Regions from separate parts of the Pseudoalteromonas sp. Z9A4 genome, predicted to be linked through region 2. Evidence: predicted binding sites of a transcription regulator. Region 2 holds the regulator's gene; each other region holds the start of a gene.
What was found. The regulator sigma-54, encoded in region 2, starts transcription at its own class of promoters, with help from an activator protein. The targets are predictions, from matches to a motif close to GTTGGCACGNNNNTNGNNT.
Positions count from the first base shown of each region.

Region 1: the regulator sigma-54 is predicted to act here: its motif matches at 2,149-2,167, upstream of GQR54_RS08885 (FlgO family outer membrane protein).
Region 3: the regulator sigma-54 is predicted to act here: its motif matches at 1,347-1,365, upstream of GQR54_RS02985 (BON domain-containing protein).
Region 4: the regulator sigma-54 is predicted to act here: its motif matches at 1,795-1,813, upstream of glnA (glutamate--ammonia ligase).

Region 1 covers NZ_WTLA01000009.1:31,137-35,769, reverse strand. The annotation lists gene galU (UTP--glucose-1-phosphate uridylyltransferase GalU) at 1-446, shown strand, start outside; gene GQR54_RS08890 (SPOR domain-containing protein) at 781-1,464, shown strand; gene GQR54_RS08885 (FlgO family outer membrane protein) at 2,201-2,794, shown strand; gene GQR54_RS08880 (FlgO family outer membrane protein) at 2,808-3,509, shown strand; gene GQR54_RS08875 (FlgO family outer membrane protein) at 3,518-4,195, shown strand; tRNA gene GQR54_RS08870 (tRNA-Arg) at 4,268-4,342, shown strand; gene GQR54_RS08865 (hypothetical protein) at 4,525-4,633, shown strand, end outside.
Region 2 covers NZ_WTLA01000007.1:106,228-110,860, forward strand. The annotation lists gene lptA (lipopolysaccharide transport periplasmic protein LptA) at 1-14, shown strand, start outside; gene lptB (LPS export ABC transporter ATP-binding protein) at 11-736, shown strand; gene GQR54_RS07730 (RNA polymerase factor sigma-54) at 806-2,305, shown strand; gene hpf (ribosome hibernation promoting factor) at 2,332-2,619, shown strand; gene ptsN (PTS IIA-like nitrogen regulatory protein PtsN) at 2,624-3,076, shown strand; gene rapZ (RNase adapter RapZ) at 3,095-3,940, shown strand; gene GQR54_RS07750 (HPr family phosphocarrier protein) at 3,983-4,255, shown strand; gene mgtE (magnesium transporter) at 4,386-4,633, shown strand, end outside.
Region 3 covers NZ_WTLA01000002.1:286,197-290,829, reverse strand. The annotation lists gene srmB (ATP-dependent RNA helicase SrmB) at 1-1,166, shown strand, start outside; gene GQR54_RS02985 (BON domain-containing protein) at 1,439-1,759, shown strand; gene GQR54_RS02980 (hypothetical protein) at 1,853-2,536, opposite strand; gene GQR54_RS02975 (mechanosensitive ion channel family protein) at 2,777-3,733, opposite strand; gene yaaA (peroxide stress protein YaaA) at 3,855-4,633, opposite strand, start outside.
Region 4 covers NZ_WTLA01000030.1:38,235-42,867, forward strand. The annotation lists gene GQR54_RS17055 (DUF4124 domain-containing protein) at 1-219, opposite strand, end outside; gene glnA (glutamate--ammonia ligase) at 333-1,739, opposite strand; gene typA (translational GTPase TypA) at 2,247-4,070, shown strand; gene GQR54_RS17070 (hypothetical protein) at 4,252-4,633, shown strand, end outside.

The DNA.
Region 1 (4,633 bases), on a different contig from region 2:
CAGAAATGATCGCTAATTTTGAGAAAACCAAGCACAGCCAAATTATGGTAGAACCAGTACCAATGGCGCAAGTGAACCAGTTTGGTGTGGTTGATTTAGGTGATGTTGACTTAAAGCAAGGTGAAAGCTCGCCAATTCTTAATATGGTAGAAAAGCCACCAGTAGATGAAGCTCCATCAAACTTAGCTGTAGTGGGCCGGTACGTATTAAGCGAAAATATCTGGCCTTTACTTGCAAAAACTCCGCAAGGTGCAGGCGACGAAATTCAATTAACTGACGCAATTGCGATGTTAATGGAACATGAAAAAGTAGATGCGTACGCTATAAAAGGCCGTAGCCACGATTGTGGAAGTAAAATTGGTTACTTAAAAGCAACTATTGAATTTGCACTTCGTCGCGATGAGTTTGCCGATGAATTAAAATCATTTATTAAAAAACTGATTTAACAGTTAACGTAAAACATGAAAGGCGCCGATATCGGCGCCTTTTTTATGAGTTTTATTAGGATAAAAATAAGAAAAGGAATAGCTCTAAAATAAAAGTTTTTAAGTCATTACAGACATATTGTTATTTATGTTGTAAGGTTTATGTTAATTAATTTTTTATGAAATAATATTCTCAAGGAAGATGTTGAGTATGAATATAGTGCTTTACGAAGCACTGATAGCCATACTAAGAGCTAAGTTTTATAGCTCACAGCTAAATAAAGTTAAACGCTTTCTTGTGAGAATGTTTAACTGAAATGTAGTCTAAAAATACTGCTTTCAGGACAACTAATACATGTGTATATACGAAAAAAATTACACTAGGCTTTTACTCTGCTCGCTAATGCTTTTATTTAGCACTGCATGTAGTGTTACGCCAAAAATTAAAACCATTGATGAGCAACCTCAAAGTAACTCGCCTGATTACGTATCGATTACAGCCCTTGAACTTGCACAGCTAAAAGATGCTGCAATGCAGTGGCAACAAGCACGCGAAGGCATAGAGCGAATTTTAAGGTTAGAAAAAGAAATAACTTACCTCGTAAATCATATTGATATTATAAACAGCAAAGCTATTGCGCAGTCTAATCAAGGTTATAGCAGCAAGTTTGTAAGTTCACCACGAAACACGCGCAATGTTAAATCGCAGCAACAAGTTAAACAACACTACAGTAATAAAAAACAAGCGGTAAAATTAAATACACCTAAACATGTATTTGCTTTGCAAGTAGCTTCGGTTGACTCAGAGCAAAGAGTGATTAAAGCATGGCAAGAGCTAAATACTAAAGCTGCGCCGTTGTTTAGAGATAAAATATTGACTAATGTAGAAACCGTAAAAATAAACGGCAAAATTTTTTACAGGTTAAAGCTTGGCTCTTATAAAAATTTTAAAAATGCCAAAGCAGACTGTGGCGTATTCAAGCTGTATAAACTCGATTGTATAGTAAGTAACTACACCGATAAGCCTGTAAAGCTGTAGTTAAAACAAAAGTAAGCTTAAAATCTGTTTATCCTTAATATACGACCTTCATAATTCAATACGTTTAGAGGGGGATATATAAACTCCTAAAATAACGTCATTTGAGGGAAGGTAATAATTTTAAAATCCATGATGCTAGCTGCTGTACTTATTTTATTAGTATGTAATTCATCTCAAAAAATTAAAACGAATCACATAACTGCGCAATTTATTCTTATTAAAAGTCTGATTTAGGCTAGCAGGAAATTTCTGCAGACAAGTTTCAAAGCTCTTAACAAAATAGAATAGCCACCTAAGCCTGAAAGTAAATTAATGCAATGAGCCAAAATTTAAAATGATTAAATAAGGTTCAGAATCGTCGTGTTAATGATGCTATGGACAATAACAAAAGCATATTAAAAAACCACTCTGCATTATTTACTTTGCAAATTATCGCCTTAAAAATACATTGCAAAATAAAACAGTCGAATTAAAAGAGAAAACATCAAAGAATTATGCCACTACACTCATCCACTTAGATAAATGTAGAAACCGTAAGGATTAATAGCATAACTTTTTATCGATTAAAGTTAGGTATTTATATCAACATAAATGGATGTAAAAAGTGACTATTTAGCTCTAATAAAGTAGCAAGTAGCATAAGCTGTTAGCTATTACGTTCAATAACCTTACAGTTAGCGTCCTTTAGGCATAATTATTGCTTTAACCCTTGTATATTTTAAAGAGGATGGCAACTATGCGCCTGTTATTGCCCATATTATTTGTAAATCTAGCGGCTTGTAGTTTAATACCTCAGCCTGAGCCGAGTATCAGTACTAATGCTCCTAAAGCAGCTATGGCACCTTATACAGTAAACGACTACGTTAATAATTTAACAGCCCAGCTTAATAGCCTTCAAAGGCCGCTCAGCAGAAATGCGCGCATTGGTGTAAGTAGTTTTTTTCTTGCAGATAAGATCGACTCAAAACTAATGTCAGAGCAAGGTGCCGGTTTAAGCCAACAAATACAAGAAAGCCTCTTAACTCAAATGACTCTTTTGGGCTATAACATTGTTGAGTATAGACTGGGGAATAACTTAAACTTATTAGAAAATGCCGACAGTATACTTAGTCGTGATTTAAATAAATTGCGCGATCGTCAGAATATTGACTTGATTATTACTGGTACGGTAACCCGTCAGCAACACGCTTATATTGTAAATGCACGCTTGATAAATATTAACAATAAACAAATCTTGTCTGCAGGCAGTACAGAGATCCCAATTAATGTAATGTGGGGTAATGAAAAAATACAGCAACGCGACGGTTATTTATACCGCAGCGAATATTAACCAGGAGCACAAAATGAGAAATCTATTAATTACCCTCTGCTTACCTTTGGGCTTTGGCTGTTCGCATATACTAAACGGTATGAATACAGGTGCAAATGAAGCCTCGGTTCGAAGTGATAACCAAACAGCACAATCGACAAACTATCAACGCAGAGTTGCAGAACCAGTATCGAATGATAATTTATTTCAATCGAAGCTAGTTCTACAAAATAGTCGTGCAAAATCAACTCCACCAATGCGAAAAAACATCAACCATTATGTACGCGGAATAATGCAAGACATGGTTGAGAACCTACAATATGTAAACGCAAAAACCCCATTAGCCGTTTCAAGCTTTGTATTTTTAGATGATGACTACAGTGATAGTAGTTTACTGGGAAATCAAATAGCTGAAAGCTTCATGCATGAGCTACATAACTTTGGTATACCTGTTGTTGACTTTAAAACAACCGACTACATGCGTGTAACCCCAGAAGGGGACTTTGTATTAAGCCGCGATTATTTAGAGCTAAACCAAAATCAAAACTTTAAATATGTACTCGCTGGCACATTAGTGAGTAGCCAAGGAGGAGTTCTTGTTAATGCACGTGTTATTGGGCTTCAAAGTAAAGCCGTAGTAGGTACTGCACAAGGTTTTATCCCACAGTCAGTTGTTGATGCACTTAATAGTAATTACCGCACTGATGGAATAATGCTGAAACAAGCGAGCAAGTGAGGCTAATTATGTCGTATAAACTAAATGCTACCGTTGGATTTATTACTTTCATTGGATTAACAGGCTGCTCAATGATACAAAATAATGAGCATAACGAAGATACTGATTCGCGAACCGACTACACTGTGAACGGTAGTTATAATGAGCTTAATGCTGTTTATAACACTCAAGTAATACAATCACAAAGTGAATACGACTCGTCTCAGCAATTTACACCACTTAAGCACCATAAAACGCTTGTTAATTATGTAGAGCAAATGGCACTTGATTTGGTTGATACGCTTGAATTTGAAAGTGATACCGACACCAATATTAATATTGCCGTTACTACCTTGGTTGATCTTGATTCATCGCTTACTAAAAGTAATCAATTGGGTAATCAAATATCTGAGACGTTAATTCATCAGTTACAAAAGTTTGGTTATGGCGTGGTTGATTTTAAAACAACCCAAACAATAGATGTAAATAGCCGTGGTGATTTTGCTTTTTCGCGCGATATTGAAAAGCTTAGCGAAGAGCAAATGGCGAGCCATGTATTGGCGGGTACATTAATTTATCGCAGTGATGCTGTCGTTGTAAATACACGTGTAATTAACGCGCATACAAAAAAAATCGTCGCTAGTAGCCGAAAACTAATCCCAATTTATGTACTAAATAAAGAAGATATATACTTATCAAGCAATTAAGTTCAGTTGTTGCTTGATATAAAAAACCAGATGCCGTTATAATTCACACTTCTAAGCACACAGCTTATTTGTGGCCTCTTAGTTAAATGGATATAACGGCCCCCTCCTAAGGGGCAGTTGCAAGTTCGATTCTTGCAGGGGCTACCAATTAAATCAATAACTTACATTTATTTTTCCTTCTTATTTAATTTCTGTGTAGCACATGTGTAGCATGGCGAGTTATTTATATAATGGATAATCTTCAACTCATATAATTGTATGGACTCTATGTTTGCACTAATATCACCTACCGTAGATTTATTTTAATCAATAAAAATTAAGGCTCTACTATGGATAGTTCAGTTAAAAATAAAGCATTAGAGAAAATCGAAAAGTTTTTTTTAAAGTTAGCTAATAGAGCTAGACAAAAACTAGAATCTTCATCAAATTTAAAATTAG
Region 2 (4,633 bases):
AAGGTCAGCCATGAGTACATTAAAAGCAGAACTATTAGCAAAGAGCTATAAAGGTCGTGAAGTTGTCAAAAACGTCGGCCTTGAAGTCAAAGCAGGCAGTATTGTTGGTTTACTTGGTCCTAACGGCGCAGGTAAAACCACCACGTTTTATATGATTGTGGGACTTGTACCTAGCGACAAAGGTAAAATTTCTATCGATGATAACGATATTACTCTTTTACCTATGCATAGTCGTGCTAGATTAGGCATTGGCTACTTACCACAAGAGTCTTCAATTTTTAGAAAACTGACTGTTTATCAAAACTTAATGGCAATTTTAGAAACACGCAAAGAGTTAAATAAGCAAGCCCGAGAAGACACGCTCGATAAATTATTAGATGAATTTAGCATACAACACATTCGTGATAGCCAAGGTATGGCATTATCGGGTGGCGAACGTCGCCGCGTGGAAATAGCACGTGCGCTGGCAGCCGATCCTAAATTTATATTATTGGATGAACCATTTGCAGGTGTTGACCCGATTTCGGTATTAGATATAAAGAAAATAATAGAACATCTCAAAAATCGTGGGATTGGTGTATTGATTACCGATCATAACGTAAGAGAAACCCTTGATGTTTGTGAAAAAGCCTACATTGTTTCTCATGGGGAGCTGATTGCATCAGGTACTCCAGAACACGTATTAAATGATAAAACAGTACGCGATGTTTACTTAGGCGAGCAATTTAGGCTGTAACATTTACGCCATGTCTTTAAGCATCTGCTAGTATTAATTATAACAACATAAAAGGATTGTTAGAGATACATGAGGCAATCACTACAGCTGCGCATGGGCCAGCAACTTACAATGACTCCACAGCTGCAACAAGCTATTCGTTTGTTGCAACTCAGTACATTGGATCTCCAGCAAGAAATACAAGAAGCTCTCGACAGCAACCCGCTATTAGAGGTTGAAGAGGCAGATTATTCAGAAGACGCTGCAGGTAAAAACGAGCAAAAAGCTGATACCGATGACATAACTGTTAGCGCATCTGCCGATGATGCTCCAAGCGAATATGAACAAGATAGTGGTGAAGCACTTGCAAAAGACACGCTAAGTGACGACATGGCTATGGATGTTAGCTGGGATGAGTACATGAGTGCCGCCCCTGCAGCATCATCAGGTCCAATGCCTGAAGACGAGTCAATATACCAAGGCGCCTCTACTGAAACGCTCCATGAGTATTTAATGTGGCAGTTACAACTAACGCCATTTAGCCCTACAGACGAAGCTATTGCTATTGCGATTGTAGAAGCCGTCGATGATTCAGGTATTTTAACACTAAGCTGCGAAGAGATTTTAGAAAGCTTTAATCAAGAAAACGAAGATGATAACGAAGTCGAACTTGATGAAATTGAAGCTGTATTAAAACGCATCCAACTGTTTGATCCTGTCGGTATTGCTGCGCGTAGTTTACAAGAGTGTTTGTGTATTCAGCTTAACCAGTTTGACAAAGAAACACCTTACATTAATGAAACAAAAATGATTTTAACCGAGCATATTGATTTATTAGCTGCTCGTGACTATCGTACATTAATGAAGAAAACTAAGCTCAAAGAAGAAGAGCTTAAAGAAGTAATGACATTAATACATACTCTTAGCCCTAAACCTGCAGATACTATTGTAAGAGAAGAATCTGAGTATGTTATTCCTGATGTGTCAGTTAAAAAAATAAAAGGCCGCTGGGTTGTTGAACTAAACCCAGATAGCATGCCTAAAATTCGTGTTAATAGCCAATACGCAGCAATGTCTCGCACTGTAAAATCCAGTGGTGACAGCCAGTTTATTCGCTCGCATTTACAAGAAGCTAAATGGTTTATTAAAAGCTTAGAAAGTAGAAATGACACGCTATTAAAAGTAACCAATTGCATTGTTAAGCAACAACAAGGCTTTTTTGAACACGGCCCTGAAGCCATGAAACCAATGGTTTTAAATGATGTTGCTGAAATGGTAGAAATGCACGAATCAACGATTTCGCGCGTAACAACCCAAAAGTATATGCACACACCCCGTGGTATATTTGAGCTAAAATACTTTTTCTCAAGCCATGTAAGCACCGAAAACGGTGGTGAATGTTCATCTACGGCTATACGTGCTCTTATCCGAAAATTAATCGCTGCAGAAAACTCAGTAAAACCATTGAGTGATAGCAAAATAGCGGATATATTGGCTGAGCAAGGAATTAAAGTAGCGAGACGCACAATCGCAAAATATCGCGAATCTCTGTCTATTCCACCGTCAAATCAACGTAAAAGTTTGATTTAAGACGCTAAACTAAGAGGGTAATGCTTATGCAACTAAACTTAACTGGTCGCCACGTAGAATTAACCGATTCACTAAGAGACTATATTAATACTAAATTTGCGAAGCTAGAAAGACACTCTGATCATATTAATAATGTTCATGTCATTCTCGATGTAGAAAAATTAAACCAAAAAGCAGAAGCCACGATACACGTAAGCGGTGCTGAGCTATTTGCCTCTACAGAACATCAAGATATGTATGCCGCCATTGACTCGTTGATCGACAAGCTCGATCGACAAGTAATTAAACACAAAGAGAAGCTTGCTCGACACTAATATGATGAAATTAAGCTCACTTATATGCCAGGACTGCAGCAAAGCTGCGGTCCTTTTTAATAGCAAAAAAAGAATTTTAGAGTTCATTAGCGAACTTGCTCACGACAAACTTCCGTACCTACCGCAACAAGATATTCTTAATGCTTTAATGAGCAGAGAAAAATTGGGTAGTACAGGTATAGGGCGTGGCATTGCCATTCCTCATGGAAGAATGAGCGGTGCAGAAGAGCCTTTGGCTTTAGTACTCGTTAGCGAAACTCCAATAAATTTTGATGCGATCGATAATCGCCCTGTTGATATTTTCGTCGCACTCATCGTACCAGATGGCGATAACCAGCAGCACTTAAAGACTCTAGCAACCATTGCTGATAAACTAAACAACAAAGATTTTTGTAAACAGTTACGCAGTGCAAAATCAGATACTGAGCTTTACCAAGTTATTGTCAATCAATCATAGTTTTATAAAGGGTGTTAAATGGAGTTAATTATCATAAGCGGCCGTTCTGGTTCTGGAAAGTCGGTTGCTTTACGCGTTGTAGAAGATTTAGGTTATTATTGCGTAGATAATATTCCAGTTAACTTGCTTCCTTCATTAGTTCGCAGTGTGTCTGATAGCTACGATAAAATTGCTGTTAGCATTGATGTGCGTAACATCCCTAAACAACAAGATGAATTTAACGATATTCTTGAATACTTGCCAGGCTTTGCAAACCCTACGTTATTTTATTTAGATAGCGACGATCAAACATTGATCAAACGTTTTTCTGAAACTCGTAGATTACACCCACTATCAATTGACTCGTTGCCTCTTGATTTAGCCATCAAAAAAGAAAAAGAATTACTTGATGTATTAATCACTCGCGCCGACTTTATGATAGACACGACTGATTTGAGTGTTCATCAACTTGCTGAATCTATTCGTGAAAAGATTTTAGGTAAAAAAGATAAGCAACTGATTGTCACGTTTGAATCATTTGGTTTTAAATACGGCATACCAAAAGAAGCCGACTATGTATTTGATGCACGCTTTTTACCAAATCCACATTGGGAACCTGAATTAAAACCTTTAAATGGGTTAGATCAACCCGTTAAAGATTATTTGGCCAATCACAGCATTGTGCAAAAATTCACATGGCAAATTCAAACATTTGTACAAACGTGGTTACCGCACTTAGAGCGAAATAACCGCAGTTATTTAACTATTGCTATTGGGTGTACAGGCGGACAACATCGCTCTGTATATTTAGCGCAAACCATCGGTGAAAGTTTTGCAATGACACATCCCAATGTAAAAATTCGCCATCGCGAACAAGAAAAATAATATAGCGGAATAAGAACCTGTTCAGCTTAGGTAGAGTAAATTATGCATTGTGAAGACACTTTTTTAATAAAAAATAAATTAGGATTACACGCCAGAGCTGCTACCGTGCTTGCCCAGTTGGCAGTGCAGTTTGATGCTACAATTACATTATTTCAAGACGACAAAGAAGCGGCAGGCGATAGCGTACTTGCACTAATGTTACTTGAAAGTAGCCAAGGCAAAGAAGTAAAAGTTGTATGCAAAGGCCCCGATTCTGAGCAAGCTTTGCATGCTGTTGGAGAATTAATAGCACAACGTTTTAATGAACAAGAATAAACAGTTATAAGAATAATACTCGCATTACAAATGCCTCGACTAAAACAGATATATAAAATAAATACGGTTAGTGACGCCAGTTAACTCACCTCTCCCCATAAAGTAACATAAGAATTTATAAAGGACGCCAATGCCTGAAGCTTTTGAACAAGATTACCCGCTACAACAACTAAAGCAGGTGACTAAGTCACTCAATAGTGGTCAATTTGTTCAAGTTAGGCGCATGCTCGCAAAAACAGCTCCTTGTGATACCGCATTATTATTAGAATCATCACCGCATAAAATTCGCCGACTCCTTTGGCAGTTGGTTGATCCTGATGTGCAAGGTGATGTTCTTGAAGAACTATCTGAAGATGTTCGTTTAGGCATTATTGCCCA
Region 3 (4,633 bases), on a different contig from region 2:
ACGAGACGCCAACCAGCATTCAACAACAAGCTATTCCTGAAGCACTACAGGGGCGCGATATTTTAGCATCTGCGCCTACTGGTACAGGTAAAACAGCGGCATTTTTAATTCCGGCTATTCAGTACTTACTGGATTTCCCACGTCGTGACCCTGGTTTTGCGCGCGTACTCGTTATGACCCCGACTCGTGAGCTGGCTTATCAAATTCATGAACAATGTGAACTGCTAGCTAAACGCACACACCTAAAAATTGGTGTAGTAACAGGCGGTATTAACTACGGCACGCATAAAGAAATTTTTGAAAAAAATAATGATATTTTAATCGCCACACCAGGTCGATTAATGGAATACCTAGAAACCGAAAACTTTCATGCTGAACACGTAGAAATGCTTATTATTGATGAAGCAGATCGCATGTTAGATATGGGTTTCAAAAAAGAAATGAGCCGTATTTGTGACGAAGCTAAAAATCGTCGCCAATGTTTTTTATTCTCAGCAACACTTGAAGGTGACAGCGTAGAAAGGTTTGCTGAAAAAACATTAAGCGACCCAGCTCTATTAGAAGCCGAATCGTCACGTAAAGAAAAAGCTAAAATTCACCAATGGGTACATTTAGCCGACGATTATCATCACAAACTTGAATTATTAGTTAATACGCTAAAAAACCCTGACGTAACTAAAGCGATTGTGTTTGTTAAAACTCGCGAACGCTTAGAAACATTGATTGGCGAACTTACAACTAATGATGTAAAAGCGGCGTGGTTACGCGGCGAAATGCCACAAGACAAACGTATGAAAGCCATGGAAAACTTCCACAGTGGCAAAACAAGCATATTAGTTGCTACCGACGTAGCTGCACGTGGTATTGATGTATCTGACATCAGCCACGTTATTAACTTTGATATGCCGCGTACTGCCGACGTATATGTACACCGTATTGGTCGTACTGGCCGTGCTGGTAAAAAAGGGATAGCAATATCGCTAGTTGAAGCACACGATATTGGTATTTTATATAAAGTAGAGCGCTACGTTGAACAAAAATTAAAACGCCGTGTAATTAGAGGTGTCGAGCCACAGCATAAAGAAGCTAAGCCACCGGCTAAAAAACGTAAAGATCCAGTAAAAATGAAAGCCAAGAAAAAGGCTAAGGTTAAAAAGAAAAAGTAACCTAAAACATTTTTATACTAAGCCGACTTTTGTCGGCTTTTTAATGCAAGCCTTGCAGGCTCTGCTGTTTGTACCTGTTACATATGTAACCCAAGCATGTAACTCATACTCATTTAAATGTAATTTTTGCCCACCTGAATTCCCACTTAATAAAATTCCCTTATATTTCATAGCGTTAATATTGGCACCGAAATTGTAACTACAAAGATAACCTAGCCGATGGAATTTCCATATTGTGGCTGCACTATTCACCGTAATGTAAGGATTAAGTTATGAACCGCTTCAAGTTAACTATCGCTTTAGTATCATTTTGTTGTTTATTTTTATTAGCTTGCGCTACAAAAGTAAGTGCAGCAACCAACATGGCCGTAGTAAGCAGTGTAGCCACTCAACCTAACTTACAACAAGCTATCACCAACACCCTACGAACTAATCCTAACCTAGCGTTAAGTGATATTCGCGTGCAGGTAAAAAATGGTGAAGTAGATTTATACGGTGAAGCACAAACTGGTTTTCAGCGCGCACTGGCTCAAAAGTTTTTAGAAAATATGGATGGGGTTAAAATCATTCGTAACAAAATTAGCGTTATTTAATACGCACCACATAAACTTATTTGTATAACTAATTCATAAGCGCGGCTTGTTACTCCAACACAAGCTGCGCTTTTTTATGTTTATTTTTTGTAGTTATTTCAATTTATCTAGTTGTTGAATAACATCACTTAATTTAAAACTACTTTTTTGTGAATTAAAACTTTCAACAAAAACTTCTTTAAAACTGCTTACCGTAGAATCTTCATTTAGCTCAAAAGGAAAACCCTTAAGTTCCTTTGTTTTTGGGTTAAACTTATAAACAAAATTGTCACCACTTAAACCCGCTGAAAAAACGTAATGATGATTATCAACCCATCCTGCCGCGCCATGAAATAGAGCAATATTTATTTTATCGTTTTGAGTATGTACGCCGACTTTAACTACATTATTTTTATTGAATGCGGCTTTTGTTATCTCTTTACTGGGGATAAACCAAAACCCTTTTGTATTACCCACAAACACAGCTAAATATTCATTATCAGGTGACCAAGTGATAACGTTACTTTCATAACTTTTTCTAGGGCATAAAACATCATCTGAGCTACAAAACTCTCGTAACTTCTCTTTTTCAATATATGCCGCTTTATTTGGTAAGATTAATGTAGAGGTAAGGTTTTTGTTTTTATCGAGAAAAAGTATTTCAGCGGTATTGTTATCTATATTTAATTTATAACTCACATCATATTTAGCATTATATTCGTTACCTACTGAAATAAAGCTAATAACTAGGCTTGAAAATAAAATTATTTTTGTAAACCATTTAATCCTTAACTTCATTTGTTTGTAACCCTAATATCTAAAAAAAATACACCTTGTATAACCAATAATTGCATAATAAATAGATAAAAGGGAAACTTACCTTATAAAAAATACGTTACAAAATCTGCTGGAGAAAATAATTAATGAATAAAGAAAAGTGACTTGAACTAATTAAAAAGCGCATTTTTTACTCTGTAAAAATGCGCTGTTGGTAAGTAACTATTTCCCAATGCTTTTGCCTAATGAGCTTTAACTAAATTACTCACTTTGGTTAGAGTCAGTACCGTCGCTACTGTCTTTATTTGATGACTGCTGGCTTATTTTGTCGCTTATCATGGCATCGAGTTTTTCGCCGCCTTTAATACCAAAATCTAAAGTACGAATTGGGAATGGAATACTAATGTCAGCCTCATCGAGTGCCTGCTTAACGGCAACAACACCTTTGTGGCGTACCGTCATAAAGTCAGGCTCGCCTGGGTATTTAATCCAAAACCACACCAGTAAGTTAATGCTGCTGTCGCCAAAACCTTCAGCGTATACGGCGGTTTCATCTTTGCGTATTACAAAGTCGAATTCATTAATTTTTTCGACTATAACGTCTTTTGCTTTTTCTATATCATCGCCATACGAAATACCAACAGGTACTTCTATGCGCCTAACGCCTAAAGTGGTGTAATTTTTTAGTACATTTCTAAATAATACTTTGTTTGGTACCAGTATTAACTGCCCATAAAAGCTCTCTATTAGCGTGTTACGTAGGTTTATAGAATGTATTGAACCAAACACGTCATCGGTTTCTATTACGTCGCCTGTTTTGAATGGTTTGCGTACACCCATAGCAATACCGGCTATCAAGTTTTCGGTCATATCTTGAAACGCAAAACCAATTGCTAAGCCCACAATACCCGCACCAGCAAGTAGTGAGGTAACGGTGCCTTTTAAGCCAACAAAATCGAGCGCTATAAATAAACCGATACACAAAACAATAACTTTAAATATTGAAGCCATTAAATCGGCAATTTGTTTTGAATCGAGGGATCTGCGTAATACGTTTTTCATCAGCCTGCCAGCAAAGCGTGCCAATATTGAAAACACAATTGCGATCAGTATCGCAACTATAAAATTAGGGATATGACTTATTACAACATCAAACCACCCTCCGAGCTTTTCTTCTATTAGTTTTTCGGCTTCGTCAATTGACGGAATGCTGATCATTTTATTTGCACCTATTTAATTAGTGTTCTCATTAATATTAGATGAGATTGCAAATATAACGCCAACATCAAAAAAGCCATGCAATGCATGGCTTTTAAGTTTTTTATTTAAGCTTATAAACCTAATTTTGTTCGTCGCGCATAAATACCGGCTCAAGCTCTTTAACTGTTGCCTCTGGGCTAAAGTAATAACCTGCTACCGTAAACTCTTTAAGTTGGCTTAACTGCGTTACTTTATTTTCGATAATGTAGCGCGCCATCATGCCGCGTGCTTTTTTAGCGTAAAAGCTAATTACTTTGTATTGACCGTTTTTACAGTCTTTAAAGTGTGGGGTAATAATTTGTGCATTTAATGCTTTCTTATCTACCGCTTTAAAGTATTCGTTTGAAGCAAGGTTAACTAAGTATTGCGCGTCTTGTGCTTTTAATACTTCGTTTAATTTATTCGCTATTACGCTGCCCCAAAACTCGTATAAGTTTTTGCCACGCGAGTTTTCAAGCTTGGTGCCCATTTCTAGGCGGTAAGCTTGCATTAAATCAAGTGGTTTTAATAAGCCATATAAGCCAGAAAGGATACGTAAGTGGTTTTGTGCATAATCAAGCTCGCTAGCTTTAAGCGTGCTTGCATCTAAACCGCCGTATACATCGCCATTAAAGGCAAGCACTGCTTGTTTAGCATTACTTTGTGTAAACGGCTGCGCCCACTCGCTAAAGCGTGCTGCGTTAAGCCCAGATAGCTTGTCGCTAATTTTCATTAAACTGCCAATTTGCGCTGGTGTTAGTTCACGGCATACTTTCATGAGCTCTTCGCTGTGCTCTAGTAATTCAGGCTGAGTGAACTTGTCTGTTGCGGGTGGCGTTTCGTAATCAAGATTTTTTGCAGGTGAAATAACAGTGATCA
Region 4 (4,633 bases), on a different contig from region 2:
TTGTTGAGGCTGAGGTTGCCCGTCAAAAATGTCAGTATTTGTTGCAGGCATATTAAGATCTTGGCTGGTGAGCTTTACCTCTTGGGCCCCTTTATGAGGGGTGTCTGAGAACACTAATACGCCATTTTTATCTTTCCAAGCGTATATTTTTGTTTCACCGGCATAACCATAATTACTTAATCCTAAAGTAATTAATAGTAATAAAATCTTGTTATTCACTCTGCAGCCCTGCATTTTTATCGGTAACTTAACTTTAGTGGAGATTGACTAATTTTACCATTAAAAAAGCCCGCAAAGCGGGCTTGAGAACACACATATTTTTTACAGCTTAATTAACAGCTGTAGTACATTTCAAACTCAACTGGGTGAGTTGTCATGTTAAGCTTTTCAACTTCTTTAGACTTAAGTTCGATGTAAGCATCGATTAAGTCATCAGTGAATACGCCACCTTGAGTTAAGAATTCACGGTCTGCGCTAAGTGCAGATAGTGCTTCGTCAAGTGATGCTGCAACAGTTGGAATTTCTGCTGCTTCTTCAGCTGGTAAGTCGTATAAATCTTTATCCATAGCATCGCCAGGGTGGATCTTGTTTTTGATACCATCAAGGCCAGCCATAAGCATTGCTGAGAAAGCAAGGTATGGGTTAGCAGTTGGATCCGGGAAGCGTACTTCAATACGACGACCTTTTTCAGATGGAACCACTGGGATACGGATTGATGCAGAACGGTTACGTGCAGAGTATGCAAGCATAACTGGTGCTTCAAAACCTGGTACTAAACGTTTGTACGAGTTAGTAGACGCATTTGCAAAAGCGTTAATTGCTTTAGCATGCTTGATGATGCCGCCAATGTAGTAAAGTGCATCTTCAGAAAGACCGCCGTACTTATCACCAGCAAAAAGGTTTACACCGTCTTTAGCTAAAGACTGGTGACAATGCATACCAGAACCGTTATCACCAACAACTGGCTTAGGCATAAACGTTGCTGTTTTACCGTATAAGTGAGCCATGTTATGGATAACATATTTCATTTCTTGGATTTCATCCGCTTTTAATACCATTGTATTAAAGCGAGTAGCGATTTCGTTTTGACCTGCTGTTGCTACTTCGTGGTGATGTGCTTCTACTACTTGGCCCATTTCTTCTAGAACTAGACACGTAGCTGAACGCCAATCTTGGAAGTCATCAACTGGAGCAACTGGGAAGTAACCGCCTTTAACACCTGGACGGTGACCAGTGTTGCCATCTGCATATTCTTTATCTGAGTTCCAAGCAGCTTGCTTAGAATCGATTTTGTACATAGAACCAGACATATCTGATTTGTATTTAACATCGTCAAATACGAAAAATTCTGGCTCAGGGCCAAATAAAACAGTGTCTGCAATGCCTGTAGAACGCATGTAATCTTCAGCACGCTTAGCAACAGAACGCGGGTCGCGCTCATAGCCTTGTAGTGTAGAAGGCTCTACTACGTCACAACGTAAAATTAATGTCGCTTCTTCAGTGAAAGGGTCTAGTTTGATTGACTCAGGAACTGGCATTAATACCATGTCTGATTCGTTTATGCCTTTCCAGCCTGCAATTGAAGAACCGTCGAACATTTTACCGTCTTCGAAAAAATCTTCATCAACTTGGTGATGAGGAATCGATACATGTTGCTCTTTACCCTTAGTGTCAGTAAAGCGTAAATCAATGAACTTGACGTCATTTTCTTTAATAAAATCTAAAACCGATTGTGACATGTGTCCTCCAACTATTGGGTTTTGTTATTGCTGCATAATTGCTTTGGTATTTACTAAGCTGATTTTGTGCCATTATTGTAACTGGCTGTTTATAAATTAAAAAAATATCATTGCATCAAAATGGAATATATAAACGCACCATGTTGGTGCGTAAATATTCCATTTTAGTGCAAAATTTACAGAGCGTAATTTGTTGTTAATTTAATCAGCTGAAATTAGCATAACCTAAATGTAAAAGAGTAACAAAAAGATCGGAAAAATAGCCAAAAAGACTGTTTTTCAAAAAAATATTGAAATTTAATTCATATAATTGTCATATATAAAACAGATACTTAGTAAAAGTATTGAGAAAGTTTTAAAATATGTATTGGATAAACTTTCATCCATGTCATTAATGAGGGATAATATGCGCCCTTTTAAATCCTATGCTGGGACATCTCGCGAAAGCGTGGATGAGTGCGTAGATCTTGCAGGATCATTGAGAATTTAATTTCTCTGAGTAAATATATGAGCATCGAAAAGTTAAGAAATATAGCGATTATCGCGCACGTTGACCACGGTAAAACAACTCTGGTTGACAAACTACTTGAGCAATCAGGTACATTAGAAACACGCGGCGGTAACGAAGAGCGCGTGATGGACTCAAACGACATTGAGAAAGAACGTGGTATTACCATTTTGGCTAAAAACACAGCCATCTCTTGGAACGACTACCATATCAATATCGTAGATACTCCGGGACACGCCGATTTCGGTGGTGAAGTTGAACGCGTACTTTCGATGGCTGACTCAGTATTATTACTTGTTGATGCTCAAGAAGGTCCAATGCCACAAACGCGTTTCGTTACGCAAAAGGCATTCGCGCAAGGCTTAAAGCCAATCGTAGTTATCAATAAAATTGATAAGCCAGGTTCACGTCCTGATTGGGTTATGGATCAAATCTTTGATTTATTCGACAACCTTGGCGCAACTGACGAACAGTTAGATTTTAAAGTAATCTACGCTTCAGCTATCAACGGCTGGGCAACACTAGATTTAGACGAGCCATCAGACAACATGGAACCTATGTTCAAGATGATCGTTGACGAAGTATCACCACCGGATGCAGATCCTGAAGGTGACTTCCAAATGCAAATTTCTCAACTAGATTACAACTCTTATGTTGGTGTAGTTGGTATTGGTCGTATTAAACGTGGTTCTGTTGCTCCTAACCAACAAGTTACTATTATCAGTGCTGATGGCACTACACGTAATGGTAAAATTGGCGCAGTACAAAGCTACCTAGGTCTTGAACGTATCGAAACTGACAGAGCTTACGCTGGTAACATCGTAACTGTAACAGGTATTGGTGAGCTTAAGATTTCTGATACAGTTTGTTTCCCAGGAAACGTTGAAGCATTACCACCACTAAGTGTTGATGAGCCAACTGTAACAATGACATTCTCTGTAAATAACTCACCTTTCTGTGGTAAAGAAGGTAAGTTTGTAACGTCACGTAATATCCGTGAACGTTTAGACAAAGAATTAGTACACAACGTAGCACTTCGCGTTGAAGATACTGGTAGCCCAGATAGCTTCCGTGTTTCTGGTCGTGGTGAATTACACCTAGGTATCTTAATCGAGAACATGCGTCGTGAAGGTTACGAGCTTTCAGTTTCTCGTCCAGAAGTTATCTTACGTACTGTAGATGGCGTTCTAGAAGAACCGTTTGAAACAGTGACTATTGACTGTCAAGACGAGCACCAAGGTTCTGTTATGGAGCAAGTTGGCCTACGTAAAGGTGAACTTACTAACATGACTCCAGATGGCAAAGGCCGTATGCGTTTAGACTTCATGATCCCTAGCCGTGGTTTAATTGGTTTCCAAACTGATTTCATGACGCTTACTTCGGGTTCTGGTCTTATGTACCATACGTTCGATCATTACGGTCCTCACAAAGGTGGCGACATCGGTGTTCGTAAGAACGGCGTAATGATTGCAAACGCAACTGGTAAAGCACTTACTAACGCATTATTCAACTTACAAGAACGCGGCCGTCTATTCATCGGTCACGGTGTTGAAGTATACGAAGGTATGGTTATCGGTATTCATAACCGTGATAACGACCTTACAGTTAACGCCCTTAAAGGCAAGCAGTTAACTAACGTACGTGCATCTGGTACTGATGAAGCGCAAACGCTTTCTCCACACCTTAACTACTCACTTGAGCAAGCGCTTGAGTTCATCGATGATGACGAGCTAGTTGAAGTAACTCCACTAAACATTCGTATTCGTAAGCGTTACCTTACTGAAAACGAACGTAAACGTGCAGGTCGTGGACCTAAGTCATAATCTATTAATTTAGAATAATGATTTTAAAAGCCGCTGTATTGTAAAATACAGCGGCTTTTTTGTGTTTGTGACAAAGAGAAGCTTTAAAGTCAAGGCAACTATTTGCGGCAAGGCTAGAGTCGCTTTTAGAAACAAAGTATTATTTCTAAGAATACACTGCTAAATTGCTATGGGAGTTATTATGGAATTTGATGAAATAATTTTAGGTGATAGAACTATTGCAGGTTTTAAATCTGATTTTGAGATTGACGTAATTCAGATTTTGAAACATTTAAATACTTGTGAGACCGCTTTCAAAAATTTCATACTTACAAATGAGAACCCTAAATTTAAGTGGGTTCAAGAATATGTATTCTTGTCTTTAGAGACTTCGGTTACTTCATTGAGATTATTAGCCGAAGGTCATATTAATGCCGCTGGTAATACTATGAGAATATCTTATGAATCTCTCTGTATGTCTATCTTGCTTTCATCCCCAGTAAGGTTAAAAGTTGGTCGTGGTAAACAACAAAAAGAAATAGATTTTTATTCTGGCTATTTAAATAAAGATGCCTTCACTAAAG